2 regions of the Salinispora sp. H7-4 genome follow, and region 2 is predicted to be linked to the other one. Evidence: predicted binding sites of a transcription regulator. Region 2 holds the regulator's gene; the other holds the start of a gene.

Region 1 (14,708 bases), on a different contig from region 2:
CCGCTCGTTGCCGACCACGACCTCCAGCATCAGCTCCGGACGACCGCAGGCGCGGGACCAGTCGGCCACCGCGTCGATCAGGTCGGGGAGCAGTCCGCTGCGCCGCCAGGACGGGGTGATGTAAACGGCGAAGATGACGGTGAGCCCCGGTTCGTCCGGAGTCGCCGTGCCCCCGGCATGTCCGACCAGCCGGCCGCTCGGGTCCGCGACGAACTGCGCGTTGGTGCTGCCCGTCGCGGTGTACGCGATGCGCGCCGCGTAGTCGGCGTGGGGGCGGGCCGCCGCGTCGGCAAGCGTCTCCAGGAAGGCCAGCGGTGCGTCGGCGAGCATCTCCAGCCGCAGCGCCCGCATTCGGGCGGCGTCGGCTGGCCGGACCCGACGGACCCGCGCCCGCCGGGTCGATGCCGGCCCCGGGGCGGGATCGCTCGTCATGTCGGTTATCTATCATAACGATGCTCGACGATGGAACTCGCTCGCCGCATGTCCGATTTGTGGTCGTGCGCCGTCGTCACGCCTCGTGTAGCGTGCGATTTCGGTCACCGGTTCAGCGGCCGTCGCCGATCGTCGAACCGGTGCCACCCGCCGGCCGGCGTGCCGGCTCGGCCGGGGTGAGTGGAGTCGCGCAGAGTTAGGAAGTGCACCGTGGCACAGGGCACCGTGAAGTGGTTCAACGCCGAAAAGGGCTACGGCTTCATCGCCGTTGACGGGGGGCAGGACGTCTTCGTTCATTTCTCTGCTATCGAGATGGACGGCTACAAGGCGCTGGACGATGGCCAGCGGGTGGAGTTCGAGATCGCCCAGGGTCAGAAGGGCCCGCAGGCCGAACGGGTGCGCGTCGTCGCCTGAGCGGCCGGCGCTGCCTCGGGGGCGACCGGCGTAACGGTCGTCCCTCATATTGTCGCCGCCCAGCCGATCGGCTCGGGCTGGCGCGGCCCGCGTGTGGCTGGGTGACGTTGCTCCGCCGTGCGTGCCGCCCGCCGGCCCGCTGTGCCTGCCCGCCTGCCGCCCGTTGGGCCCCGGCTGCTGTTCGTTCGTGCCCGGCTCTCGCCGCACTGTCACCTTCCGAGCCCTACCTGAGGAAGAACGAGCCCTACCTGAGGAAGCAGGTGGGGCTCGTTGCCGTTGCTGCCGCATGGTCGGTGTACGAGGGGCTGGTGAGGGTCGTTCGGCGGCCGGTGGAAGTCGACTGCCCTGGGCGATCGTGCTTGCACTCGGCAAGGGGGAGTGCTAAACAGGTCATTGGCACTCGCATACCGTGAGTGCCAATGGTCGGGGCGGGAGGGCCACGGTTGCAGCGGCGTCGCAGGACGCGGGTGCGGCAGTTGGCCGGTCGTCGCGGGCTATCCGGCCCGGCCGACGGACGTCGCCGTCGCCAGGTGGCGACGTCTGAAGGTGCGTAACCAGGCGGCCCATCCGGGACACTCTCTCGGGTGGCCCGCGAGTGTCCAGGAGGACAACGCCGTATGGCCAAGATGATCGCGTTCGACGAGGAAGCTCGCCGCGGCCTCGAGCGGGGCATGAACCAGCTCGCTGACGCTGTGAAGGTGACCCTCGGCCCCAAGGGCCGTAACGTCGTGCTCGAGAAGAAGTGGGGCGCTCCCACCATCACCAACGATGGTGTGAGCATCGCCAAGGAGATCGAGCTCGAGGACCCGTACGAGAAGATCGGCGCTGAGCTGGTCAAGGAGGTCGCGAAGAAGACCGACGACGTCGCCGGTGACGGCACGACGACGGCGACCGTCCTGGCCCAGGCCATGGTCCGTGAGGGCCTGCGTAACGTGGCCGCCGGCGCCAACCCGATGGCCCTGAAGCGGGGCATCGAGACCGCGGTCGCCAGCGTCTCGGAGGAGCTGCTGAAGCTCGCCAAGGACGTCGAGACCAAGGAGCAGATCGCCTCCACCGCCTCCATCTCCGCTGGTGACCCCAGCGTCGGCGAGATCATCGCCGAGGCGATGGACAAGGTCGGCAAGGAAGGCGTCATCACCGTCGAGGAGAGCAACACCTTCGGCCTGGAGCTCGAGCTCACCGAGGGTATGCGCTTCGACAAGGGCTACATCTCCGCGTACTTCATGACCGACCCGGAGCGGATGGAGGCCGTCTTTGACGACCCCTACATCCTGATCGTCAACAGCAAGATCTCCTCGGTCAAGGACCTGCTCCCGATCCTGGAGAAGGTCATGCAGTCGGGCAAGCCGCTGCTGATCATCGCCGAGGACATCGAGGGCGAGGCCCTGGCGACCCTGGTCGTCAACAAGGTCCGGGGCACCTTCAAGTCCGTCGCCGTCAAGGCCCCGGGCTTCGGTGACCGCCGCAAGGCCATGCTCGGTGACATCGCCATCCTCACCGGTGGCCAGGTCATCAGCGAGGAGGTCGGCCTCAAGCTGGACGCCGTCAGCCTCGACATGGTGGGTCGTGCCCGCAAGGTCGTGGTGACCAAGGACGAGACCACGATCGTCGACGGTGCCGGCGACGCCGAGCAGATCCAGGGCCGGGTCAACCAGATCCGGGCCGAGATCGACAAGAGCGACTCCGACTACGACCGGGAGAAGCTGCAGGAGCGGCTGGCCAAGCTGGCCGGCGGCGTTGCGGTGATCAAGGTTGGCGCGGCCACCGAGGTCGAGCTGAAGGAGCGCAAGCACCGCATCGAGGACGCCGTTCGCAACGCGAAGGCTGCCGTCGAGGAGGGCATCGTCCCGGGTGGTGGCGTCGCGCTGGTGCAGGCCGGCAAGACCGCCTTCGACAAGCTCGACCTGACCGGTGACGAGGCGACCGGCGCCCAGATCGTCAAGATCGCGCTGGACGGCCCGCTGCGGCAGATCGCCGTCAACGCCGGCCTTGAGGGTGGCGTCGTCGTCGAGCACGTCCGTGGCATCGAGGCCGGCCACGGCCTGAACGCCGCGACCGGTGGCTACGTGGACCTGATGGCCGCGGGCATCATCGACCCGGCCAAGGTGACCCGTTCGGCGCTGCAGAACGCGTCGTCGATCGCGGCGCTCTTCCTCACCACCGAGGCCGTTGTGGCGGACAAGCCGGAGAAGACCCCGGCTGCCCCGGCTGGCCCGGGCGGCGGGGAAATGGACTTCTGAGTCCAGTTTCGCGAGACCGGAGGGGCGGGCCGCTCAGCGGCCCGCCCCTTTGCGCGGCTACGTTGGCAACGGCCGTTGGTTGCGCCGCTTCTGCGTCTGGTCGTACGGCTGGGGTGCCGGGACCGGCTCGTCCACGACCGGCACCGGTTCGTCGGCGGGCGGCTCATCGGCGCCGTCCATCTCCGCCTGCTGCTCGGCATCGCCGACGTCGAGGCGGTCATAGGGCAACGGCGGCCCGGGCTGTTCGTCGTCCGTCGTCATGTGGGCCTCCTCCACCGAAACGGTAGGGGCCGTTGCCGGCTAATGGGGGCGAATGACGCTATCGGATGATCTATCCCATTCGTCGGTTATTGCTCCCCGAGGCTCCGCCGGTACCCGAAGAAGACCCGCTCGATCCAGGCACCTGCGCTGCCCGAGTAGAACCGAACCGGCCCCACCCAGCCGATCTGCGCCTGGATGATCCCCGCGGCCCGTTGATCGGCGAGGCAGCGACGCAGCAGCACCCCACCGATCCCGGACCCGGCCGCGGCCGGCGCGGTGCCCATCGGGCCGAACCAACCCGGCCGGGATGAACCCCAGGCGGCGAAGCCGAGAAGGTCGCCGTCGCGTTCGGCGAGGTGGCAGCCGGCCCGGTCCCGGCCGATCGACTCGGCCACCTCCGCGGCCCAGGTGCCGTCGAAGGTCCCCGACACGAACGCCGTCAGCGCCGGCAGATCCGCCGGCTCCGCCCGCCGTACCGTCACCCCCAGACCGGCCAGCCGCTGCTCCGCCGGTGCCGTCGTCCGTAGCGCCGGGCTCTCGGCGCCGCAGAGGTCGGCGGTCATGTTCCAGGCCGTACTGTCCCGGGCGTACCCGAGCGCCTCCGCCGCACAGATCGCCGGCGTGTAGCGCACATCAATACCGGGCCAGGCATAGTACGGCGGGTTGCCCGCCAGCCGTACCTCCCTCGCCCCGAGCCCGGCGAACTGTTGCTCGGCGCGCGACACCAGCGCCCGCGCCACCCCCCGCCGGCGGTGCGCCGGCCCCACCGCGACCAGGTCCACATGCGCGGCCGGGCTGCCCGGCGTGGAGAGCGAGCCGAGCAGTACGCCGATGAGCCGGTCCTCCCGGTAGGCGCCCAGCGCGACGACGGGGCGGCTGGTAACCGCCCGCGGCCAGAGCGTCGCCACGATGGCCCCCGCCTCGGCGGCGTCGTCCGGCAGATCCAGGGACCGGCCGCACAGCTCGATCACGGTCGGCAGCTGCTCCGGCGTCAGCTCGGTGACCAACAGATCCATGGACGCTGACCCTAGGCCACCGGAACACTGTTGTTAAGAAAGTTCCCCGCCGCCCGCCCGCCCGCCGACGCGACCCGCCTGCCGCCGCGACCCGCCTTCGCCTACCGGGCGGCCGGAGCGGGCCGGCCCAGCCGTCAGAAGCCCCGGCCTACGTACGACGCTCAGCCGCGGGCGGCGCGGACCGCGGCGTACGCGTCCACCAGGCCGGCGCCTGCGACATGCGCCTCGTCGCCGCACCGGTCGCCACTGACCCGGACCGCGGTGGCGGTCTCGGTCAGGATCTGGCGCGTCCGAGGTAGATCGCCGATCAACGCCGGATTCGCCGACCACATCAGCGCCGCCACCCCGGCCACCTGCGGAGTCGCCATCGACGTGCCGCTGAGCGCGCCGTACCCGCCACCCGGCAGCGCGCTGAGCACGTCGGCGCCCGGGGCGACCAGGTCCGGTTTGGCGACACCGCCGGGCCCCGGGCCGCGCGAGGAGAAGTCGGCCACCCGTCGCCGCTGGTCAACCGCGCCGACAGTCAGGACATCCGGGTGGAAAGCCGGGGAATCCTCGATTGAGCGGCAGCGGGGCCCGGTGTTGCCGGCGGCGACCACCATGAGGATCCCCGCAGCGGACAGGGCGGCAACGGCCGGCTGCAGCGCCCCGGAATCACAGCCCTCCAGCGCGGGGCAGCCCCATGAATTGGTGAGGATCTCCGGCGCGCGGTGTGGGCGACCGTCGCGGAACGGATCCCCGCCGATAGGGAAGGGCGCCAGCATGAACTGGAGGCAGTCCAGATAGAGCGCGGGGTTGCCGAGGTTACGGTCCAGATTGACGCAGCCGGTCCAGGTGGCGCCGGGGGCGACCCCGGCCCCGTCCCGCCCCACCGCGCTGCCGAGGGTGTGGGTGCCGTGCCCGCCCCGGTCCCGCGGGGCCGAGGTGGCGTTCCAGGGGTCGAACCACGAGTCGTCCCCGCCGCGGAAGCCGGCCGCCAGCCCCGGATGGGTGCCATCCACCCCCGAGTCGGAGCTGCCCACGGTCACCCCCGTACCGGTGATCCCCAGCTCCGACCAGACCCGGTCGGCGCCGATCAGCCGGATGTTCCAGGCCACGCCCGGCGGCGGCGCGGCGTCTCCCCGGGTGATGGGGGCGGGCGCGGGCAGGGGGCGGACCCGCTGGCTGACCAGCACCCGATCCACCTCGGAACGGCCTGCCAGCCAGGCCCGCACCAGCGGCCCGCCGTCGACCTCGATCGCGTTGACCAGGTAGTAGGGCGTGTGGTCCAGCCGGAAGCGGCGCAGCTCCCGGCGCAGGCCGGCCTGCGTCCGCTCGGCGGTCTCCACCAGCCGCCGGTAGACCTCGGCGGCCCGGCGATCACGACCGGCCCGCCCGGTGGCGGCGGGTACGTCGCTCAGGTCGGCCTGCTCCCGGAGCACCACGAAGAGCCGTTCACCGTGCAGCCCGGGCTGCCCTGGCCCGACGGCCACCGCCCCGGTCGCCACCAGCAGGGTGGCCGCCGCCACCCCGGCCACCGTCCGACTGGGTCGGGCGCCCGGACGTCGGACGAGCACCACCCCGTACCCGAGGGCGAGCAGGACCGCGACGGTGCAGCCGGCACCGGCAGCGACCGCCACCCAGAAGGGCACGTCCCGGGCGGTGGCCAGCACCAGGCTGACCTCCTCCGGGTCGGCCCAGGCGAGCGGGCCGAAGACGCTCAGCCCCACCAACCCCGCGGTGGCGGGCCCGACGCCGGTCGCGCTCCGCCGGGCGGCGGCGGCCAACGCCGCCAGCGCGAACCCGGCCGGCGGCAGCGTCAGCAGCAGCGGCAGCTGGGCGCCGGACTGCCCGACTCCCGCCCCGAGCAGCAGCAGAACGACGCCGGCCACCAGACCGTCTACCAGCACCAGCCGGCCCGGTCGGTGCGGAGTGTCGGCGCTGCGGCGGGACCAGAACGCGGCGGGCAGGAGCGCGGCTGCCAACCCACCGACGGCCGCGGCGGCGAGCGCGGCGAGCAGCGTCTCCAGCAGCCCACCGAGCGCACCAACCCAGACCCACGGCAACAGCAGGGCCAGCCCGCCCGTGAGCCCCAGCAGCGTCACCGGGGTGGGGCGTGGGGCGCGCCGTCGGTGCCAGCCCGGCTCGCCCTCCGGGCCCCTCGGCGCGATCCGGTGACTGACCAGCCGGTGGATGACCAGGGCGGCCAGCCCGGCCGTGCCGGCGAGCGTCGCCAGATACGCCTCGTGCTGCACCGGTGGCAGCACCCGCGGCAGGCTCAGCGCGCCGAACACCAGCAGCCCCACCAGCCAGAGCTGGCCGACGGTGCGAACCACCCGGGAGCGGGGCAGCAGGGCGAGCAGCAGGGTGGGGATGCCGGCCAGGACCACCACCGCGACGGTGGTCACCGGCCAGAGCCAGACCAGCCGGTCCACGCCGACCAGGAGGAGGAGTTGGTCGGTCAACCAGCCGCCGAGTTGGGTGACCACGGTGAGGCCGACGATCCACAGGCCGAGGAAGACGGCGGCGACCACCGGCACCGGGCTGCCCCGCGGTGGGCCGGCCGGGCTCGGGAGGGGGTGGGCTGGCCAGGGTCCGGGCTGCACCGGCACACCGTACGACGGTGAACCACCGTCGGTCGGCGGTGGGACGGAGTGTCCCGGAATGCGCTACTGCCCTGGCCGAGACGGGGAGGGCTACCGTGGAGGCGTGCGAGACCCGAATGTGTCCCGAGCGACGGCCAGCCAGCTCTCTCCGCAACGGCGCACCGCCGACCTGCGCAGCCTGGCGGTCGAGCACTTCGATGTCCTGATCATTGGCGGCGGAGTCACCGGCGCTGGCGCCGCTCTGGACGCCGCCTCCCGTGGCCTGAAGGTCGCCCTCGTCGAGGCGCGCGACTACGCGGCCGGCACCTCCAGCCGGTCCAGCAAGCTGATCCACGGTGGCCTGCGCTACCTCGAACAGCTCGAGTTCGGCCTGGTCCACGAGGCGCTCACCGAGCGGGGCCTGCTGGCCACCCGGCTCGCGCCGCACCTGGTCCGCCCGGTGCCGTTTCTGGTCCCGCTGCCCGGCGGCGGGCTCCGGGACCTGCCGGCCCGGATGCTGCGCCGCTCCTACTACGGCGCGGGGGTGGCGGCGTACGACGCCTTCGCCGGTGTCTTCGGCGGCGGCCGAGGCATGCCGCTGCACCGGCACCTGACCCGGGAGGGGGCCCGCCGGACCTTCCCGAGCCTCAAGGCGGAGGAGCTGGCCGGCGCGATCCGCTACTACGACGGCCAGGTCGACGACGCCCGGCTGGTGGTCACCCTCGCCCGGACCGCGGCCAGCCTCGGCGCGACCGTGGTTAACAGCGCCCGCGCCGTCGGTCTGATCCGGCAGGCCCGCGAGGTGACCGGGGTTCGGGTTCGGGACCTGGAGGCGCCGGCCGACTCCCCGGACGCCGAGTTCGAGGTACGGGCCCGCACCGTGATCGCGGCGACCGGGGTGTGGAGCGACGACATGTCGCGGATGCTCGACGATGTCGGGCTACGCCCCCGGGTTCGGGTCCGGGCCTCGAAAGGCGTGCACCTGGTGGTGCCCCGATCGGCGATCACCGGCGAGACCGGGCTGATCCTGCGGACCGCCACCAGCGTGCTCTTCGTCATTCCCTGGGGTGGGCACTGGATCATCGGTACGACCGACACCGACTGGCGGCTGGACCGCTCCCACCCCGCGGCCTCCGCCCGGGACATCGAGTACCTGCTGGCACAGGTCAACACCATCCTGGACCGGCCGCTGACCACCGCCGACATCGAAGGCGTGTACGCGGGTCTGCGACCGTTGCTGGCCGGCGAGGCGGACTCCACCTCCAAGCTGTCCCGGGAACACGCGGTGATCGAGCCGATGCTCGGGCTGCTGCTGGTCGCCGGGGGCAAGTACACGACGTACCGGGTGATGGCCGCGGACGTGGTGAACCGGGCGGCCCGCCGGCTCGGCGCGGCGCCGCGGTCGCGTACGGCCGACCTGCCGTTGCTCGGTGCCGACGGCTACTCGGCGATGTGGCGGGACCGGGCGGACCTGGCCCGCCGGCACGGGGCGCCGGTCGGCGTGGTCGAGCATCTGCTGGAGCGGTACGGCAGCCTCGCCCTGGAGCTGTTGGCCCTGATTGACGCCGATCCGTTGCTCGGCTCGCCGTTGGCCGGCGCGCCGGAGTACCTGGCCGCCGAGGTGACCTACGCGACCCGGGCCGAGGGGGCGCTGCACCTGGAGGATGTGCTGGACCGGCGGACCCGGATCTCCATCGAGACCGCGCACCGTGGTCTGGAGTCGGCCGAGCACACGGCGGAACTGATGGGCGCGGTGCTGGGCTGGGACGCCGCGACCCGGGCCCGGGAGGTGGCGCACTACCGGGCGCGGGTGGCGGCGGAGCGCAACTCGCAGCTGATGCCGGATGACGCGACGGCCGACACGGCCCGGCTCGGTGCACCCGATGTCCGTGGCTTCGCCGCCGACCGGGGGGATGGGGACCCGGTGGAGCGCGCCGCCCCCTCCCCGTAGCCAGGGCGCGGGGTCCGCGCACCTTGCCCGGGTTTGCGCAGGCACGTCGGGTCAGAGCACCTTGCCCGGGTTGAGCAGGCCCGTCGGGTCCAGCGCCGCCTTGATCGCCTGGTGTACCCGGATCCCGACCGGACCGACCTCCTCGGCCAGCCATTCGCGTTTGAGGAGGCCGACTCCGTGTTCGCCGGTGCAGGTGCCTCCCAGCTCGAGCCCCAACCGCATGATCTCGTCGAATGCGCGTCGTCCCCGGTCGAGGCTCGCCGGGTCCGCCCGGTCGACCACGATGTTCGGGTGCAGGTTGCCGTCCCCGGCATGCCCCACCACACCGATTGGTACGTCGCACCCGGCGGCGATCCGCGCCACCCCGTCGAGCATGGCGGCCAACGATCCGCGTGGCACCGCCACATCGTCAATGACCAGGCCGCCGTTACCGTCCGGGTACGTGTCAGCGGCGAACCGTTCCATCGCCGGGTGCGCCAGTCGTCGTGCCTGTAGCAGCGCCGCTGCCTCGGCCGCGTCGGTGGCCGCGTACACCTCGTCGGCGCCGGCCGCCGTGCAGACCGCCGTGAGCGCGGCCAGGTCGTCGGCGGCGCGCGCGCCGGTGTCAACGGCGGCCAGTAGCAGCGCGGCCGCATCCTGGCGCAGGCCCATCGGCCGGTACGCCTCGATGGCGCGCAGGTGCGTCTGGTCGAGCAGTTCCAGCAGGCTGGGGGAGAGACCCTGGGCGGCGATCTTCGCCACCGCGGCCCCCGCGGCGGTGGTGCTCGGGAAGACCGCCACCATGGTCAGCGACTCCGCCGGAGCGGGCCGCAGCGCGACGGTCACCTCGGTGAGCACCCCGAGGGTGCCCTCGGAGCCGACGAAGAGGCGGGTCAGGTCATACCCGGCCACCCCCTTCGCGGTACGCCGTCCGGTGCGCAGCACCTCGCCGGAGGCGAGCACCACCTCGAGGCCGAGCACGTACTCGGTGGTCACGCCGTACTTCACGCAGCACATGCCACCGGCGTTGGTGGCCACGTTGCCGCCGATGGTGGACGACTCCCAGGAGCCGGGGTCCGGCGGGTACCACAGCCCGTGTTCGGCGACCGCGGCGCCGAGAGCCGCGTTGACCACTCCCGGTTGTACCACCGCGATTCGGCTGACCGGATCGATCTCCAGGATGGTGGTCAGGGCCGAGGTGCTGATCACGACGGCGCCCGCCACCGCGTTCGCCGCACCCGCCAGCCCGGTCCGGGCGCCCTGCGGCACCACCGGCGCCCCGTGCCGCGCCGCGGCGCGTACCACCGCCGACACCTGGGCGGTGTCCCGGGGGCGGGTGACCACGAGTGGCGTGCCGGCGGCACAGAGATCTGCCTCGTCCCGTTGGTGCGTCCGGAGCAGATCCGGGTCGGTCAACACCGCGTCGGCACCGAGCACGGCACGCAGCTCGTCGAGGAGGGGACCCATGAGCCGAGGCTACGACCCGCGTGCCTCTGATCCCACCCCGCCCTCCGGTGCCCGTCCGTTTCGTTCCGGGCGCGCGATACGGAACTGCCGCGGAGAGGATTCGACCGGGGGCGGGGTGGGTAGTACCCGCCGTGGCCTGGGACGAGCGACCTGCACTGGGGTAGCGACTCGGCCGCGGGATGGCGGTGGGATGGACATCGACGGCGCCCGGATCGCGGCGACGGCACGGCGGCTGCGCCGTCGTGGCCGGGCGACTCTCAATGATCGGGTGTCCCGGGTCCGCGCGACGTTGGTGCTCTCCGTGCAGGCCGGACTCGCCGCCGGTATCTCCTGGCTGGTGGCGCATGAACTGCTGGGCAGCCCGCAGCCCGTCTTCGCGCCGATCTCGGCGGTCGGTACCCTCGCCGTCTCGGTCGGGCAGCGCTTCCGTCGCACGGTGGAGCTGATCGTCGGGGTGGCGGTCGGGGTGGCGGTCGGCGACCTCTTGATCTTTCTGCTGGGCACCGGACCGTGGCAGCTCTGTCTCGTGGTGACCTCGGCGATTCTCCTGACCGTCTTCGCGGGCGGGAGCGTAGCTATCCTGATCCAGGCGGCGGCGACAGCTGTCCTGATCGTCACGCTCAGCCCGGCCGGGCACAACCTGGAGATCCCGCGGTTCCTCGACGCGTTGATCGGTGGTAGTGCCGCGTTACTGGTGACCGCGCTGCTGTTACCACTGAATCCGGTACGGGTGCTCAACCGGGCTGCCCAGCCGGCCTTGGACCTGCTCGCCAACCAGCTCGACGCGACCGCTGAGGGGCTGCGAAAACGGGACCGGGACAAGGCGCAACGCTCGCTGGAGAAGCTCCGCGACCACAAGGAACAACTGGCGTCGTTCGACGAGGCGATCCAGGGCGCGAAGGAGACCGCCACGCTGTCCCCCGCGCGTTGGCACCGCCGCGACGAGTTGACCCACTACGCGGAGGCGGCCGACCCGGTGGAACGGGCGATCCGAAACAGCACCACGCTGGCCCGGCGTGCCATCACCCTGATCGAGGACGCGGAGCCGATCCCTGACGCGATGCCGGCCTCGATGGTTCACCTCGCTGAGTCGGTGCGGTTGCTCCGGCACGAGTTCGCTGTCGGCGAGGAGCCGGAGCGGGCCCGCGAGCGGTCGCTGCGCGCGGTCAGCGAGGCCGCGCGGGCGTACACCGAGGGCGTGGGTTTCTCCGGCAGCGTGGTGGTTGCCCAGGTGCGTACCGTCGCCAGCGACCTCCTGGTCGCCTCCGGTGTCACCCAGGAGGAGGCGAACCGCCTGGTTCGCGAGGCCTTCGGTGACCTGAAGAAGAACAAGCGCACGGGGAAGTCGGAGCAGTCCGCCAGGAAGCCGGAGCGGTCCGAGCAGAAGCCGGAGCAGTCCGAGGGGAAGTCGGAGCAGTCCGAGGGGAAGTCGGAGCAGTCCGAGGGGAAGTCGGAGCAGTCCGAGGGGAAGTCGGAGCCCCCGCCCGCGATGGGCTGATCCGGCGGGTTGGGGTCATGGCCTCCGCCGCCGTTCCGACAGCCGTCGCGAAACCGCCGGTCACTCGAGCGTGGCGAGGGCAGCCAGCAGGTGGTCCACGTGCTCCCGGGTGCTACCCAGCCCGATACTCGCCCGTAGCGCGGTCGCCGGCAGGTCCCGCCGACCGCTGCGGGCGGACGCCTCCGAAAGTAACCGCCGGGCGAACGGGTGGGCGCAGAACAGCCCATCGCGTACCCCGATCCGGTGCCGGCGGGCCAGGTGCGCGGCGACCTCGGCCGAGTCCCGGCCGGCCAGCACGAACGAGACGATCCCCACCCGCGCCGCGGCCGGCCCGAAGGCGTGCAGCTCGACCGCGTGCGGCAACTCGGCGAGGCCCGCCCGCAGCCGGTCCAACAGCCGCTGCTCGGCGTCGTGCAGCGCAGCCCGGTCGGCGCTGGCGAGGGCGTCACACACCGCGGCGAGCGCTACCGCGCCGAGCAGGTTCGGCGTGCCGGCCTCGTGCCGTGCCGGCCCGTCCACCCACCGGACGTCGTGGGTTGCGCCGCCGACGTGGCTGGTCGCGCCACCACCGGCCAGGTACGGCGGGGCCGCGTCCAGCCAGTCGGCCCGCCCGACGAGTGCTCCCGCGCCGAACGGTGCATACAGCTTGTGACCGGAGACAGCCAGATAGTCCAGCTCGAGGGCACGGACGTCAACGGGGGCGTGCGGGGCGAGCTGCGCCGCGTCCACCGCGATCCGGGCCCGGTGCCGCCGGGCCACCTGCGCCAGCTCGGCCACGGGCCACCGCTCGCCCGTCACATTGCTCGCGCCGGTCACCGCGACCAGCACCGGCGGCTCGCGGTCGGCGCCGCGGCGCAGCTCGCCGAGGGCGGCGTCGAGCGCGCGGACCGCGCCGGCGGGGTGCTCTGGCATGGGCAGCCGGACCGGTCCGCGCGGCCAGGGGAGCAGGTTGGCGTGGTGCTCGCCGCCGAACGTCACCACCGTGGTGCCGGTGGGCAGCGCGCGGGCCAGCAGGTTGAGCGCGTCGGTCGTGTTCCGGGTGAAGACGACGTGGTCGTCGGCGCGGGCGCCGAAGAAGTCACCGACCGTCTGTCGGGCCTGCTCGTAGGCGAGGGTGCAGCGCTGCGACAGGGCCCCGGCGCCCCGGTGCACACTCGCGTACCAGGGCAGCAGCGCGGTCACGGCGTCCGCCGCGGCCTGCGCGCACGGTGCGCTGGCCGCGTAGTCCAGGTTGATCTGACCGGGGACGCCGAGCACGGCGAGTGGGCCGGCGACGGTCGGCGACGGGGTGAGGGCGCAGGTCATCAGGGTGGCTTCTCCGGAGTCAGGGACCCCGGGCGGGTGGGCGGGGTCCGCGCTTGCCCGACGCGCGCCGCGCCCGGCCCGGTCATCACCCGGGGCACCCCACCGCGAACCTCGACGAGGGTTGCCGGCCAGCAAGCCGGGGCTTGTCGCTGGCGCTCGTGACCTGCTCCGAAGTCTAGCGGGCAGCGGTGTGGCCGGCCGGGCGGGTCGGTGGTGACTACGCTGACGGAATGGCCGACACCCCGCCCGGCGCGCCCCCGCCGTCGCCGACCAGCGCCGCACCGACGGCTGCCCCGCAGATGCCGTCCCGCCGCGGGAACCAGCGTCGTCTACTCGTTCTTGCCGGGGTGATCCTGCTGATCGCGGCCTCCGCCGTGTTCATGCTGTGGAGACTTGGCGAGAGCCTCGGTAGGGACGCGCTGCTGATCGGCGTGATCGCGGCGATTCTTCCGGTCCCGGTGCTGGTCGCCTGCTTCCTCTGGCTCGATCGGTACGAGCCGGAGCCGCTGCGGTACCTGGTTTTCTGCTTCGCCTGGGGTGCGTTCGTCTCCACCGCGGTGTCATCGACGGTCAACGGCTTCTCCGCAGACCGGTTCGAGGCGGCGGGTCTACCGACCGCGCTCACGGCGGTGTTGGTCGCGCCTTTTATTGAGGAACTGACCAAGGCGCTGGGGCCGATCCTGCTGCTGATCTTCCGGCGGCGGGAGATCTCCGGGATCACCGACGCCCTGGTCTACTGCGGGCTCTCCGCGATCGGCTTCGCCATGGTGGAGAACATCCTCTACATCGGCGGGCTCGGATATCGAGTGGGTGCGGAGGAGTACGGCCCGGCGACCGGTACGCAGCAGGTTATCGCGATCTTCATTCTCCGGATCCTGCTCTTCGGGTTCGCCCACCCGCTGTTCACCGCCATGACCGGGGTGGGGCTGGGAATCGCCGCCCGTAGTGCCGACCGGCGGGTGCGGGTGCTGGCCCCCGCGGCCGGCCTGCTGCTGGCGATGATGTTGCACGGTGCCTGGAACCTGCTGCCGACGTTGGCCCAGGCCACCGGGGAGCTGTTGATTCAGCTCTACGGCCTCATCGGCGTGATGGTGCCGATCTTCTTCGGCATGGTGGGGCTGGCGGTCTGGCTGCGATCCTGGGAGGGGCGGCTCACCGAGCGGATCCTGCCCGCCTACGTCCGCTCCGGTTGGCTCACCCCGCCGGAGGTGGCGACGTTGAGCAGTCTCGGCCGGCGACACGCCGCCCGGGTGTGGGCGAAGCGGGTCGGTGGCGACCAGGGGCGGAAGGCGATGGCCGGCTACCAGTTCGCCGCCACCCGGCTCGCGCTGCTGCGCGACGGGATGCGTCGTGGGTTGGATGACCGCCCGGCGGAGCGAGAGCGGGCGCTGGCCGAGGAGCGGTACCTGCTGGAGCTGATCAGCGGCTATCGGGCGTTCTTCGTCGGCCGGGATCCGCGCGTCCCGGTTGGTGTGTGGGACGGGCACCGCTACCACCTGCGGTTCCCGGACGGGGCACAGCGTGCGGTGGCGGCGCCGGAGGAGCCGGTGGTACCGATCCCGATCGTGCTTGCGCCGCCTT
Region 2 (14,708 bases):
GCCGACCACCAACACGATCTCGCCCCGGTCGGGCAGCTCCGCGGTGACCAGACGTTCCTCCGCCTGCTCGTGCAGGACGAACGCCGCCGCGGCGCCGGCGATCCGGCGGGCCACCTCGGAGGTGGACTCGGCCGGCGCGCCGGTCACCACCGGCAGCCAGGCCCGACGGGCCTGCTTCGCGGCCTCCCGCGCGGTGGCGACCCACTTGCCCCGGGCACGTGTCCCCCGGTCGCCCCGCCACTGGGTGACCGAACGCGCGGCCGCCCAGGGCACGATCGCGTCCACGCCGACCTCGGTCATCGCCTGTACGGCCAGCTCACCCCGCTCCCCCTTGGCCAGCCCCTGAACGACGACGAGCCGGTGGGCGGGGGCGGCCAGGTGTTCCCGGGAGGTGATCCGAAAGTCAAGCACGCCCTGCCCCACCGCCGTGACCACGGCGACGGCCGTGCCGCCGCGGCCGTCAGCGAGCAGTAACTCCTCGCCGACCCGCAACCGCTGCACCGTCGCGGCGTGATGCCCCTCCGGCCCGTCCAGGGTCGCCGTCTCGGCGGTGGGCAACGAATCAACCAGGAACAGCGGCGCGGACACGATGCCAGGCTAGCGACCATCCCGGTGCCCTGGGCCGCTGGCCTGGGACACCGGGACAGGTCGAGTCAGGCGTGGCCGTTGAAAGCGTCGCGCATCCGGGAGAAGAAGCCCCCCTGCTTGGTCAGCTCGGCGACCTCCTCGCCCCGGGTCTGGGCGAACTCGCGCAGCATCTGTTCCTGATCGGCGTCCAGCTTGGTGGGCGTCCGCACGTCCAGGTGGACGAACAGATCACCCCGGCCGGTCCCCCGCAGGTGCGGCACGCCGCGGGCGCGAAGCCGCAGCATGCTGCCGGGCTGGGTGCCGGCCTTGACGTCAACCGGCTCCTCGCTGTCCAGCGTCTTGATGGTCAGGCGGGTGCCGAGCGCCGCTGTCGTCATCGGGACAGCCACCCGGCAGTGCAGGTCGTCGCCCTTGCGGGAGAAGACATCGTGCGGGCGCTCATGGATCTCCACATAGAGGTCGCCGGCGGTGCCACCGCCGGGGCCCACCTCGCCCTGCTGGGCCAGTCGGATCCGCATCCCGTCCTCGACCCCGGCGGGAATCTTGACCGTCAGCGAACGCCGGGTCCGCACCCGGCCGTCCCCGGCGCAGGTGGGGCAGGGGTTCGGAATCGTGGTGCCGTGGCCCTGACAGGCGGTACACGGCCGGGCCGAAACCACCTGCCCGAGGAAGGTGCGCTGCACCGACTGCACCTCGCCCCGCCCGCCACACGCCTCGCAGGTCTCCGGATGGGTGCCGGCGGCGGTGCCCGCACCGGAACAGGTGGTGCAGAGCACGGCGGTGTCGACCGCGATCGGCGCCTCCACGCCGAACGCGGTCTCGGGCAGGTCCAGCTCGAGGCGCAGGATCGCGTCGGAGCCCGGTCGGGTGCGGGGGCGCGGCCCCCGTCCGCCGCCGCCGGCGGCCCCCCCGAAGAAGGCGTCCATGATGTCCTGGAAGCCGACGAACGGGCCGGCCTCGCCGGGTCCACCCGGGCCGCCGCCCCCGCCGCCGGGGGCAAGCGGGTCGCCACCGAGGTCAACGATCTGCCGCTTCCGGTCGTCGGAGAGGACCTCGTACGCGGCGTTGATGTCCTTGAACTTCTCTTGCGCCGCCACGTCCGGATTAACGTCCGGGTGGTACTGGCGCGCGAGCTTGCGGTAGGCGCGCTTGATCTCGTCGTCGGAGGCTTCCCGGCTCACGCCGAGGATGCCGTAGTAGTCCTTGGCCACTGCGTTCGGTGTCCTCATGTTCGTCTCGCTTGCGCCGACCGCCGGCCCGATCCGGCCGGACGGTAATGCCTAGTTCTGGGCGAGCAGGTCGCCCACGTAGCGCGCCACGGCCCGAACCGTGGCGATGGTGCTGGGATAGTCCATCCGGGTCGGCCCGACCACTCCGAGACCCCCCAGGATGGTCACCCCTGGCCCGTAGCCGGTGCTCACCACCGAGGTGGCCCGGAGATTGTCGATCTCGTTCTCGTCGCCGATCCGGACGCGCATCGCGCTCGGCTCGACCTCCCCAATGAGTTTGAGGAGGACCACCTCCTCCTCCAGCGCCTCCAGGATGGGGCGCAGCGACCCCTGGAAGTCGAGCAGACCACCGCGGGTGAGATTGGCGGTGCCGGCGAGGGCGATGCGCTCCTCGTGCCGTTCGACCAGCGTCTCCAGCAGGACGGTGGAGAGGGTGATCATGGCCGGTCGCAGCTCACCGCTCACCTCGTCAACCAACGCCTGCACCAGTGGCGGTGTGTCGGCGAGCCGGGTACCGACCAGCTTCTCGTTGACCAGCTGACGCAGATCGATCACGTCGTCAGGGAGAATCGGCCCCGGTAGCTCGACGAGCCGCTGCTCGACCCGACCGGTATCGGCGATCATGACAAGCATCAGCCGGGTGGTGGAGACCGGCACCAGCTCCAGGTGCCGGACCGAGGATCGGGCCAGCGACGGGTACTGCACGACGGCGACCTGCCGGGTCAACTGGGCCAGCAGCCGGACCGTGCGGTGCACCACGTCGTCGAGGTCAAGCGCGCCGACCAGGAAACGCTCGATCGCCCGGCGCTCGGCCGGGGTGAGCGGCTTCACCCGGGACAGCCGGTCCACGAAGAGCCGGTAGCCACGGTCGGTGGGCACCCGGCCGGCGCTGGTGTGCGGCTGCCGAATGTAGCCCTCCTCCTCCAGGACCGCCATGTCGTTGCGGACGGTCGCTGGGGAGACCCCGAGTTGGTGGCGCTCGACCAGCATCTTGCTGCCGACGGGCTCCTGCGTGGCGACGTAGTCTTCGACGATCGCGCGCAGCACCGCGAGTTTGCGGTCGTCGAGACCCATCCTTCCCCCTCCTCCCACCACGCGTCGGCCGTCGAGGCGCCTCCTGGCACTCGACTCTAGCGAGTGCCAGTCTACGTCGGCACGCCCGCCAGCGCGATGATCAACAAAGATCGAGTACCGTCATCGAATGATGCGGCTGGGCCTGCCGCCCGACCCGACGGTCCGCCTAAAATGATCATCTGGACAGCCGGGACGCCGCGCTGGGGCTCGTTGTCCGCTGCGCCTACGGTGACCCCATGACGGAACCACCTCGCCCTCCTACCGGCGGAGAGCCCGGCTACCCGGCCCGGGTCCCGACGACCCCACCACCCCGATGCCCGGGACATCCGACCCGGGTAGCTTGCCGCCACCGGGCAGCTACCCACCCCCCGGCGCCCTGCCGCCGCCCGGCGGCTATCCACCCAGCGATGCCGGTTACCCACCCGGCGGCGGCTACGGCCCACCCGGCGGCGGCTACGGCCCACCCGGCGGTTACGGAAACAGCGAGGACCGGATGTGGGTCCTCGGCGCGCACCTCGGCGGCGCCGTCGGCGCACTGATCAGCTTTGGTCTGCTCGGGTTCGTCGCCCCACTGGTCGCCTACCTGGCCCGCGGCAACCAGTCACCAACCGTCCGCGCACACGCCCAAGCGGCGCTCAACTTCCAGATCACCTGGTCCTTGATCGCCTTCGTCCTGCTGTTCCTGGGCTGGTGCCTGCTGTTCCTGCCGAACATCGCCGTCGTGGTGATGCAGATCGTGTTCGGCATCATCGCCGCCCTACGGGCGAATGAAGGCCGGCATTACCGCTACCCGATGTCGGCCAGCCTCATCAAGTGAAGCCCGACTGGCCGGATCCCGACTGAACGGGTTCCGGCCGGGCCGGCTCCGCTGTTGCCCGGTCCCATCGCCGTCGCGGTCCACGCCCGCACCGCCCGATCATCCGACCTGCCCAACTGACTGGATGACCGGATACGGGTGGTTCGTGGGCACTGGGCCAACGAGGACCGGAACGGCGCCGATCAGCCGAGCAGGTCCCGCACCACCGCGTCCGCGAGCAGGCGACCGCGCAGGGTCAACACCGCCCGACCGTCGCCGTACGCCGCCGCGGCCAGCAGACCCGCTGCCCGGGCCCGATCGGCGCCGGCACGACCGACAGGGTCCAACACGTCCAGCGGCAGGCCCGCGGCGAGCCGGAGCCGCAGCATGACGTCCTCCAGGTGCGCCTCGTCGGCGGTCAACACCTCCCGGGCCAAGCCCGGCGACGCCCCCGCCGCGAGCCGTTGCGCGTACGCCGTGGGGTGTTTGACGTTCCACCAACGCACCCCGCCGATGTGGCTGTGTGCCCCCGGGCCGAGGCCCCACCAGTTGCCGCCGGTCCAGTACAAGAGGTTGTGCCGGCACCGGGCGGCTGGTGTCCGCGCCCAGTTGGAGACCTCGTACCAGGAGAACCCGGCGGCGTCGAGGGCCGCCTCCGCGGCCAGGTAACGGTCCGCGGCGACGTCGTCGGAGGGCTGCGCCAACTCGCCCCGCCGCACCTGGGCCGCGAGCCGGGTCCCCTCCTCCACGATCAGGGAGTACGCGCTGACGTGGTCCACCCCCGCGGCGACCACCTCGTCCAGCGAGGCGGCGAAGTCGGCCGCGCTCTCCCCCGGCGTCCCATAGATCAGGTCCAGGTTGACGTGGTCGAACCCGGCCTCCCGGGCCTCCCGGGCGGCGGCGACGGCCCGGCCGGCGCTGTGCCGCCGATCCAGGATCGCGAGCACCCCGGGCGAGGCGGACTGCATGCCCAGCGAGATCCTCGTGTAGCCGGCGGTCCGCAGCGCGGCGAGAGAGCGCGGGGTGACCGACTCCGGGTTGGCCTCCGTGGTGATCTCCGCGTCGGCGGCCAACCCCCAGGTGCGATCGATGCCGTCGAGGATCCGGGCGAGGTCCGCCGCGGGCAGCAGGGTGGGGGTGCCACCGCCGACGAAGACCGTGTCGACCCGGGGCGGAGGGTTCCCGCGCAGCACCCGGGCGGCCAGCGCGAGTTCGGCGAGTACGGTGTCGGCGTACTCCTCCCGGCTGGCGCCACCCCCCAACTCGGCGGCCGTGTAGGTGTTGAAGTCGCAGTACCCGCACCGGCTGGCACAGAAGGGGACGTGTACGTACACGCCGAACCCCCGCGTTCCCACCGAGGTCAGGGCGGTTGTGGGCAGCGATCCATCCACCGGGATGCGCTCGCCTTCTGGTAGGACACCGGGCATGGCCACTAGTGTGCCCGCATGACCTCTCCCGACGCGCTGGTGCAGGCCGCCACGGCCGGTGGGGTGACCACCCTCACCCTGAACAGCCCGCACAACCGCAACGCGCTCTCCACCCCGCTGATGACCCAGCTGCTCGACGGACTCGCCGCGGCGGTCGCCGACGACGCCGTACGCGCCGTCGTGCTGGACCATGCCGGGCCGGTATTCTGCTCCGGCGCCGACCTGAAGGAGACCGCCGCCGCGTACGCCAGCGGCACGGTGCCGGCCGGGATGCTCGGTGACGTGCTCGCGGCCGTATCGGAATGCCCAAAGCCAGTGGTGGCGCGGGTGGCCGGGCCGGCACGGGCCGGCGGGCTGGGCCTGATCGCCGCGGCCGATCTGGCGATCTGCGCCCAGGAGGCGACGTTCGCCTTCACCGAGGTCCGAATCGGGGTGATCCCGGCGGTGATCTCGGCGACGGTGCTGCCCCGACTGCGGCCCCGCGCCGCGGCCGAGCTCTACCTGACCGGGGACACCTTCGACGGGCAGCGGGCCGCCGAAGTCGGTCTGGTCACCACGGCGGTGCCACTGGCGGAGTTGGACGCCGTCGTCGCCCGTTACTGCGATTCGCTGGTCCGGGGCGCACCCGGCGCACTGGCCGGGGCGAAGCAGCTGCTCCACCGCCCCACCGCGACCGATCTGCGGGGCGAGCTCGCCGACCTGGCCGCCCTCTCCACCGGCTACTTTCTCTCCGCGGAGGGGTTGGAGGGCGTGTCAGCGTTCCGGGAGAAGCGGCCGGCGAGCTGGGTGCCGGGGCAGTAGCCCGGTTCCTGGCCGGGCCAGTAGCCCGGTTCCTGGCCGGGCCCGGCATCGGCGATAGCTCCGGCTTTCTCCGGGCCTGGCACGGACGGAAGCCCCGGGTTTCTGGCCGGCGCAGCACGGGAAGGCTGACGCCCACCGTCGCCTCGACCGACCGGCAGCCGAACCGACCGAACGCCCGGGCAGCGCCGCCCCGGCTGGCCGCGGCTCACCGGGCACCCGGGGCTTACGCTTGTCGGACTCATCAAACAGGGGGTGCAGGTGCGGACTCGGGCAGTCGTAGCGACTGGCATCGTTCTGGCGCTCGTCGCCGTGGTCGGGCTCTTCGTCACCTTCCGGCACATCGCGGACGGGATTCGGCTCCCGTTCGCCGGGCGGAGCTGCACGGTGCAGGCGGACGGCGAGGTGGAGCTGGATGCCGGCCAGATGGCCAACGCGGCGACGATCGCGGCCATCGGGGCGCAACGCGGCATGCCGGAACGGGCGGTCGTGGTGGCGCTGGCGACCGCGTACCAGGAGTCGGGGCTGCGCAACCTGGCCGGCGGCGACCGGGACTCGGTGGGCCTGTTCCAGCAGCGGCCCAGCCAGGGCTGGGGCTCGCCAGCCGAGATCCGGGACCCGCGGTACGCGACGAACACCTTCTACGCCGCGCTGGCGAAGGTGCGCGACTGGGAGGAGATGCGGGTGACCGACGCCGCCCAGACGGTGCAGCGCTCGGCCTTCCCGGAGGCATACCAGAAGTGGGCCGACGAGTCGGAGGTGCTGAGCCGGGCCCTGCTCGGTCAGGCCAGCGGAGCGGTGGCCTGCGCCGTCAACGACGATCCGCAGCACCGCGGGGCCGCGGCGACCGCGGCGCTGGCCCAGGGGCTGACCCTGGACTGGGGGCTCGCCCCCGACGCCGCGGCGGCCGGCCCGACCCGGCTGACCGTGACGGTGGACGACGAGCAGGGCGGCTGGCGGTACGCGCACTGGCTGGTGTCCCACGCCCAGGACAACGGAGTCCAACAGGTCCACTTCCAAGGGCTACGGTGGACCGCGGAGGAGGGCGCCTGGGCCCCGACAACCGGCAAACAGAGCCCCACCCAGGTGGTCGCCGAGGTCCTCGACGCCTCCTGAGGTCGACCGGATCGAGGGACGCGGGGGGACTCAGGACAGCTGTCCTGAGTCCCCCCGCCTCGGCTATTTCTTACCGGACGTCTTGCCGCCGCCACCGCCGCCACCGCCGCCACCGGAGTCCGAGGAGAGCGCGGCGATGAACGCCTCCTGCGGCACCTCGACCCGGCCCACCATCTTCATCCGCTTCTTGCCTTCCTTCTGCTTCTCCAGCAGCTTGCGCTTGCGGCTGATGTCGCCGCCGTAGCACTTCGCCAGGACGTCCTTGCGGATCGCGCGGATCGTCTCCCGGGCGATCACCCGACTGCCGATCGCCGCCTGGATGGGCACCTCGAACTGCTGGCGGGGGATCAGGGAGCGCAGCTTCGCGGCGATGGTGGTGCCGTAGGCGTACGCCTTGTCCTTGTGCACGATCGCGCTGAACGCGTCAACCGGCTCACCGTGCAGCAGGATATCCACCTTGACCAGGTCGGAGGCCTGCTCGCCGGAGGGCTCGTAGTCCAACGACGCGTACCCCTTGGTGCGGCTCTTGAGCTGGTCGAAGAAGTCGAAAATAATCTCCGCCAGCGGCAGCGTGTAGCGCAGCTCCACCCGGTCGGCGGAGAGGTAGTCCATGCCGAGCAGCGTGCCCCGGCGGCCCTGACAGAGCTCCATGACCGCGCCGACGAAGTCGTTCGGGGTCAACACCGTGGCGCGCACCACCGGCTCGTACACCTCGGCGATCTTGCCGGTCGGGTACTCGCTCGGGTTGGTGACCACGACCTCCTCGCCGTCCTCGTTGATGGCCCGGTAGACCACGTTCGGCGCGGTGGAGATCAGGTCGAGGTTGAACTCCCGCTCCAGCCGCTCCCGAATGATCTCGAGGTGCAGCAGGCCGAGGAAGCCGCAGCGAAAGCCGAAACCGAGCGCACCGGAGGTCTCCGGCTCGTAGGTCAGCGCCGCGTCATTGAGCTTGAGCTTGTCCAACGCGTCCCGCAGGTTCGGGTAGTCCGACCCGTCGATCGGGTAGAGGCCGGAGTAGACCATCGGCTTCGGGTCCTTGTACCCGCCGAGCGGCTCCGCCGCCGGCCTCGCGTTGATGGTGACGGTGTCACCGACCCGCGACTGCCGGACATCCTTCACGCCGGTGATCAGATATCCGACCTCGCCGACACCGAGGGCGTCCGCCTTGACCATCTCCGGGGAGATCACCCCGATCTCCAGCAGTTCGTGGACCGCACCGGTGGACATCATCTTGATCCGGTCCCGGGCGTTGATCTGCCCGTCAACCACCCGGACATAGGTGACCACGCCGCGGTATACGTCGTACACCGAGTCGAAGATCATTGCTCGGGCCGACGACCCCGCCACACCGACCGGCGGGGTGAACTGCCGGACGATCTCGTCGAGCAGGTGCGGCACGCCGTCGCCGGTCTTGCCGGAGACCCGGATACAGTCCGCCGGATCACCGCCGATCAGGTGCGCCAGCTCCTCGGCGTACTTCTCCGGCTGGGCCGCCGGCAGGTCGATCTTGTTGAGCACCGGGATGATGTGCAGATCGTTCTCGAGCGCCAGGTAGAGGTTGGCCAGGGTCTGCGCCTCGATACCCTGGGCGGCGTCCACCAGCAGGATCGCGCCCTCGCAGGCCGCCAGGGAGCGGGAGACCTCGTAGCTGAAGTCGACGTGCCCGGGGGTGTCGATCATGTTGAGCACGGCGCTCTCGCCGGCCCGCTCCCCCTCCCGAATCGCCCACGGCATTCGGACGGCCTGACTCTTGATGGTGATCCCGCGCTCCCGCTCGATGTCCATCCGATCGAGGTATTGCGCCCGCATCTGTCGGGGGTCGACCACACCGGTGAGCTGCAACATCCGGTCGGCCAGGGTCGACTTCCCATGATCGATGTGGGCGATGATGCAGAAGTTCCGGATACGCGCCGGTTCGGTGGCACCAGGAGTGTTCGCGCCGGAATCGAGCGTCGGTGGCACAGCGGTCCGTTCTGGTCGACTGACGTGGAGCGAGCCGGCGCGGCACCGGCCCCCGCTAATGCTCCCACGCCACGCCCTCGGTTCCGCTGCGCGGGCAAACCCGAGCGCACCCGGCGACGAACCGGGCCGGTTCAGCGGCAGGCCGGCCGGTCCGCCCGGCCGCCCGACGAATCACTGGCAACCGCGCTATTCGCCCGGCGGCTCGACGAAGAGGGCGGCGAGCTTCGGGAGCCGGCGGCGGGCCTCATCCGCGTCGTCGAAATCCCAGAAGTCGTTCAGGTCGGGCACCGGAACCGGATCCCGGTCCGCCGGCAGCTCGGTCGCGGTCGCCTTCCGGTACGCCTCCCACGGCACCGCCAACATTCGGGCGCAGGCGAACTCCTCACCCGACAACGACGCGGTCCGTACCGGCGGCAGGTCGGCCAGCGAGTCCGGCTCGGCGACGGCCCCCGCGAACACCTCGCGCCCCTGGGTCATCAGCCAGCCACGGAAGTCGTGGAAGCCGTCGTCGGAGATCCCGCCGTTGATCAGGTACGCCGCGCCCCAGAGGTCCACCCGGTGCGAGGCGGCCAGCACCCGGGCCTGATGACGCGTGTATCCGAGGATCTCCTCCGGCTCCCGCGCCGCGAGCAGGGCCACGGCCCGAACGGCCACCGCGTCCGGCTCGCCCCCACCCCCTACCCGGGCCTGGTCAACCAGCTGCCAGAAGTCGTCGGTCCGCATGACCCGCCAGTCTTCCAGAACCGGCCAAGCGGGACCGTGTGACGACCCCCGAACCCGCCGACCAGGAGTGTGCGACAACCTTCCGAACCCGCCGACCAGGGGGTGCGACAACCTTCCCGAAGTCACCCGATCATGGCTGGCCGGTAACCCCCGCCGTCCGTTCGTCGACACACTGCCCGCTTAGCCTGGTGGACTCGCGAATCCGTACGACACTGGAAAGATGCCGAGTTCACCCCCGCATCCCGGGACCACCCGCCGGCCCGGCTGGTCCGACCTGCCCGTGGGTTTGCGGGCAGCCCTCGCCGACCGCCTCGGCGCCCCGGTGGTCGCGACCCGTACCGCGACCACCGGCTTCACCCGTGGCTTCGCCGGGGTGCTGTCCGCCGCCGACGGCGGCCGGGTCTTCGTCAAGGCCGCGCCCCGCGATTCCCACCTGGCCAACTGGTACTGGCGAGAGGCGACGGTCCTCGACCGGCTCCCGCCCGGGCTGGCGGCACCCCGAACCCGCTGGACCCTGACAGAGTCCGGCTGGTTCGCCGTCGCCCTCGACGCGGTTGACGGCTATCCGCCCGGACGCCCGTGGGAGCCATCGGAGCTGACCACCACCCTGACCGCGTACGCGGAGGTCGCCGCCGCCCTGGACCCACCGCCCAGCGACCTCGCCGCGCTCAACCCGCCACACCTGGCCGAGCTGGCCCAAGCCGACATCCTCTGCTGGGGTGACGTGGCAGCAGGCCGGGAGGCCCCTCCGCCGCTGCCGGCCGGGCTCGAGCAGCGGCTGCCCGAACTGGTCGGGCTCGAGTCCCGGCTACCGGGGTACCTCGCCCCGGCGTCCGGATTGATCCACGGGGACCTGCGTCCGGACAACGTGCTCCTCACCTCGCACGGGCAGGTGTGGTTCTGTGACTGGACCTGGCTCTGCCGCGGTCCGGCCTGGTTCGACCTGGTCACGCTCCTCCTCGGGGGGCATGCCGTGGAGCAGCAGGAGGTCACCGTCGCCGCGTTGGCCGGTACCGGCGGCGCAAGCTCCCCGGCCGAACCAGCGAGCTCCCCCTTCCCGACGATCACCGTCGGACCAACGCCCGCCCTGACCACCGACTGGCTGGACACCGCCTTCGCGGCCCACCCGGCTACCGCCGAGGCCCCGCCGGATGCCCTGGATGTCACGCTGGCGGCGCTGGCCGGCTACTTCCTCACCACCGCAGCCACGGTTCCGGAGACCGCGACCGAGCAGCTCGCGACCCACCAACGCCGCAGCGGCGAGTACGCGCTCGACTGGCTCGCCCGCCGGCAGGGCTGGAGCTGAACCCCATCGGGTGCGGAACCCGCCGGGTGCAGAGCTCCACCGCCAGTCGCACCGCCCCCGGCGGGTGGCTCGGGAGGCAACTTTGGCGCTACTCGAGCGACCTGGTAGCCTTGCACTTCGCGCGACGATGACGCATGCTCGCCGCGCGGATGCAGACCAACCCGAGCTATCAGACGAGGCTGTCGCGTGGCGAACATCAAGTCCCAGATCAAGCGCAACCGGCAGAACGAGAAGCGCCGGCTGCGTAACAAGTCGGTCAAGTCGTCGCTGAAGACCGCCATCCGCAAGTTCCACGAGGCCGCCGAGACCGGCGACGTGGAGAACGCGACGGTTCTCATGCGCGATGCCGCCCGCAAGCTGGACAAGGCCGCCAGCAAGGGCGTTATCCACGCCAACCAGGCTGCGAACCGTAAGTCGGCGATCGCCAAGCGCGTGGCGTCGTTCTCCGCCTGACCCAGCCATACCAGTTCAGGACGAAACCCCGGCCCGATCCGGTCCGGGGTTTTGTGCTGCCCGCCGCACGCTTCTCCTGCGGTGATCCGGGGCAGCGGTCGTGCTGCCGAGGTCAGCGTTCGGCCGGGGCCGCTCCGGCCGAGGGCAACTCCCGCGCTCCGACCGTGGGCAACTCCCGCACTTCGGCCGAGGGCAGCTCTCGCACTGCGGCCGTAGCCAGCTCTCCGGGACGCTCCGGACCGGACGAGACGACAACGCCGGGCACGCTGTGCCGGATCCAGCCAACCCGCGCGGTGCCGACCACCGGCTCCATCTGGTGGCGGAAGCGGTCCCGCTCCTGGTCGGGCACGAGCGCCGCGGAGCGGACGACCCGCGCCGCCACCACATCGTTGATCTTCACCATCACCGCGACCATCGCCGGCAGCACCAGCACCGACCACCAGCTGACCAGTTCGGCGAGCGCCAGCAGTGCCGCCAGCGCGACGGCCCCCTCGAAGAAGACGAAGCAGAGCACCCCACCGGGGTTGACGAACCGCAGCCCCAGCAGGCGCGCGTACAACGGCCGGTAGCGCTCCTCCTCCGCCGTCAGGATGGCCCACGACCTCGGTCCGGTCACCGGCCGCCACCCTGCCGCGCCGCTGCCACCGAGAAGACGGCCCGCTCCAACGCGTACGCCCGGTCCTCCGAGCCCCCCTTCACGGCTGCGTTGCACTCGGCCGCGGCCCGCATGGCCTGCACCAGACCCTCCGGCGTCCAACCGCGGCTCTGCCGCTGCGCCCGCTCAATCTTCCAGGCCGGCATGCCGAGGGTGCTCGCCAGTTGGTAGGGGCTCCCCCGCCCGGCGGAGGCGACCCGGGCCACGGTACGCACGCCGTCGGCGAGCGCATCAGCAATCGGCACCGGGTCAACGCCGACGTGCAGCGCCCAACGCAGCGCCTCCAGCGCCGCCGGCACGTCGCCCACCATCGTCGCATCGGCGACGGTGAAGCCGGACACCTCGACCCGCCCCCGGTAGTACCGGGCCACGGTCTCCGGGCTGATCTTCCCGTCGGTGTCGGCCATCAACTGCGAGCAGGCGGCGGCGAGTTCGCGCAGGTCATTACCGACCGCCGCGATGAGCGCCTCGGCGGCGGAGTCGGTACACCGGCCACCGGCCCGCCGAAACTCGTCCCGGACGAACGTCACCCGCTCCCGGTGCCCCTTCAGCCGGGCAGCCGGCACCACGGTAGCGCCGGCCGCCTTCAGCCCGTCCGCGAACGCCTTGCCCTTGGCCGCACCGAGGTGGAGCACGACCAGCTGCACCTCGGGGTCGGGGTTCTTCGCGTAAGCGAGGAGGGCCGCCGCCAGATCCTTCCGCGCGTCCTGGCCGGATCGCAGGATCAACAACCGCCGTCCGCCGAAGAGCGACGGACTGAGCATCTCCGCGATCTCACCGACGGTGAGGGAGCCGGCTTGATATTCACGGACGTCCACCTCCGGATCCACACTCCGGCTCTGGGCGACCGCCTCGGTGACCGCGCGAGTAGCGAGAAGTTCCTCGTCACCAAGGACGAGCAGAATCGGAGCGAGGCTGGCGGCGATCACGCCGCCCATATTCGCATGGTCGGCCGAACACGCCAGCCCGGTCGTCCGCCCTCCGATGTCAGAGCCCGCACTCAACGCAAATCCCGACTTTTGCGTCTGTTTCATCTTGAAAACTGACATAACTAGCGTGCGCGCCGAGTCCGCGCTGATCAAACACCCCACCTTGAAGCGGTGGCTGAGGACGTCGAAGAACGGACGCCCCGCCATCGACCGCGCCAAGATCAAGATGGAGGAGCGGTTGGACGGCAAGTACCTTCTGACCAGCTCCGACCCGCACCTGACCGCAGAGGAGATCGCGGTCGGCTACAAGGCGCTCCTGGAGGCCGAGCGCGGGTTTCGCGACCTGAGAACGGTGCTGGAGCTGCGGCCGGTCTTCCACCGCCTCGAGCACCGCATCCACGCCCACGTGCTGCTGTGCTGGCTCGCCCTGCGGCATCAAGCCGCCACCCCGAATCACTGCCGCCGACCCTGCCTGACCAGCCGCAACGCGTCCACGTGGACACACGCCTCCGCGGCCGCTCTCTCGACGTTTCCGCAGATCAACCCCTGTTTCGACGCATCCGCGTGCCCACCAACTGCGGAACTCGGGCAGCACTCCGGAGACCACTGACGGTTACTCACGGTGATAGGGGAGGAAAACGCACATCGGGTACGGACGTTGCTGCGAGGCTGCTGGATCGGGGGGTCGGACTGGCACACCGACGGTGATGATGTCAGCGAACTCCCGCTGCTCAGGCGGTCGGCCACCCCGTCATTGGGGCCGACCCCGGGGGGTGCTGCTACTGTTACCGGAATGTTCCTCCTTTGTGCGTAGACCAAAGACTGCCTCCGCCCTGGTGCGGATCAAGGCCTTACTGTCTTTGACCTGCCTTTGGCGCGTACGCGCACCACGTTCGATGAGGAACGTCATATGTCTTCCCTGCCAGGGAATCCTCCGTATTAACGGTGCTGCGTCAGCCAGATGCGCTGGCCACTCTGGACCGCCACGGCCTGGGCACGGCTACGGCCGACGTCCTCAGGGCCGCCGTGACCCTGTCCCTTGCCCGTGTGCCGGGTGCTCCGCCCGGCGCCGGCACCGTCACGGGCCCCCGTCCGTAGCCGCCCACGGCCGCACCCCGGCCCGGGACGAACCCCGCCGTCCGCGATCGCGCACCCCCTAGTCCACAGCCCGTCCCGCGCTCGCCACCGGGACGCGCGAACCCCCAGGAGTCCCCCGTGTCATCCGCATCCCCTGCGCATGCCCCCTCCTATCTCACCGTCCTCCGGCTACCGCAGGCGGCCCGCACGTTCGGCGCCGCGCTCGTCGCCCGGTTCGCCTACGGCATCGTCTTCCTGGCGCTGGTGCTCACCGTCAACCACGCGACGGGCTCGTACGCCGTCGCCGGCGGTGTCCTGGCCGTCTTCGGACTCGCCAGTTCCCTGTTGGCCCCGTACCGCGCCCGCCTCATCGACCGGCACGGCGTGCATCGGGCGCTGCTGCCCATGGCGGCCGCATGTGCGGCGCTGCTCGGCCTGATCGCGGCGGTGGCCTGGCAGCCGGGTGCCCCCGGTGCAGCGATGTGGGTGCTCGGCACCGCGGCCGGCGCGTGCGCGCCCCCGCTGGGACCATTCATGCGCACCCTGTGGCGTGATCTGGTCCCAGACGACGAGCA

Evidence for each region. The regulator HrcA, encoded in region 2, represses chaperone genes, less so after heat shock. The targets are predictions, from matches to a motif close to GGTTNGCACNCTCNNNNNGAGNGTGCNAACC.
Region 1: a site for HrcA is predicted at 1,238-1,268, ahead of groL (chaperonin GroEL). Genes of this name have one in related genera too.

What each region holds. Positions count from the first base shown of each region.
Region 1 is NZ_JABZED010000027.1:21,635-36,342, forward strand. It holds gene H0524_RS13880 (GNAT family N-acetyltransferase) at 1-432, opposite strand, end outside; gene H0524_RS13885 (cold-shock protein) at 643-846, shown strand; gene groL (chaperonin GroEL) at 1,464-3,086, shown strand; gene H0524_RS13895 (hypothetical protein) at 3,144-3,347, opposite strand; gene H0524_RS13900 (GNAT family N-acetyltransferase) at 3,434-4,363, opposite strand; gene H0524_RS13905 (S8 family serine peptidase) at 4,525-6,954, opposite strand; gene H0524_RS13910 (glycerol-3-phosphate dehydrogenase/oxidase) at 7,067-8,878, shown strand; gene H0524_RS13915 (FAD-binding oxidoreductase) at 8,930-10,324, opposite strand; gene H0524_RS13920 (aromatic acid exporter family protein) at 10,515-11,822, shown strand; gene H0524_RS13925 (aminotransferase class V-fold PLP-dependent enzyme) at 11,883-13,127, opposite strand; SAM riboswitch class IV at 13,172-13,291, opposite strand; gene H0524_RS13930 (PrsW family intramembrane metalloprotease) at 13,316-14,708, shown strand, end outside.
Region 2 is NZ_JABZED010000022.1:34,990-49,697, reverse strand. It holds gene H0524_RS13595 (16S rRNA (uracil(1498)-N(3))-methyltransferase) at 1-588, opposite strand, end outside; gene dnaJ (molecular chaperone DnaJ) at 654-1,799, opposite strand; gene hrcA (heat-inducible transcriptional repressor HrcA) at 1,869-2,891, opposite strand; gene H0524_RS24775 (DUF4870 domain-containing protein) at 3,205-3,708, shown strand; gene hemW (radical SAM family heme chaperone HemW) at 3,891-5,114, opposite strand; gene H0524_RS13570 (enoyl-CoA hydratase-related protein) at 5,133-5,915, shown strand; gene H0524_RS13565 (hypothetical protein) at 6,168-7,028, shown strand; gene lepA (translation elongation factor 4) at 7,092-8,990, opposite strand; gene H0524_RS13555 (DUF4240 domain-containing protein) at 9,177-9,713, opposite strand; gene H0524_RS13550 (phosphotransferase family protein) at 9,934-11,019, shown strand; gene rpsT (30S ribosomal protein S20) at 11,206-11,472, shown strand; gene H0524_RS13540 (hypothetical protein) at 11,585-12,088, opposite strand; gene holA (DNA polymerase III subunit delta) at 12,085-13,065, opposite strand; gene H0524_RS13530 (hypothetical protein) at 13,184-13,666, shown strand; gene H0524_RS13525 (MFS transporter) at 14,272-14,708, shown strand, end outside.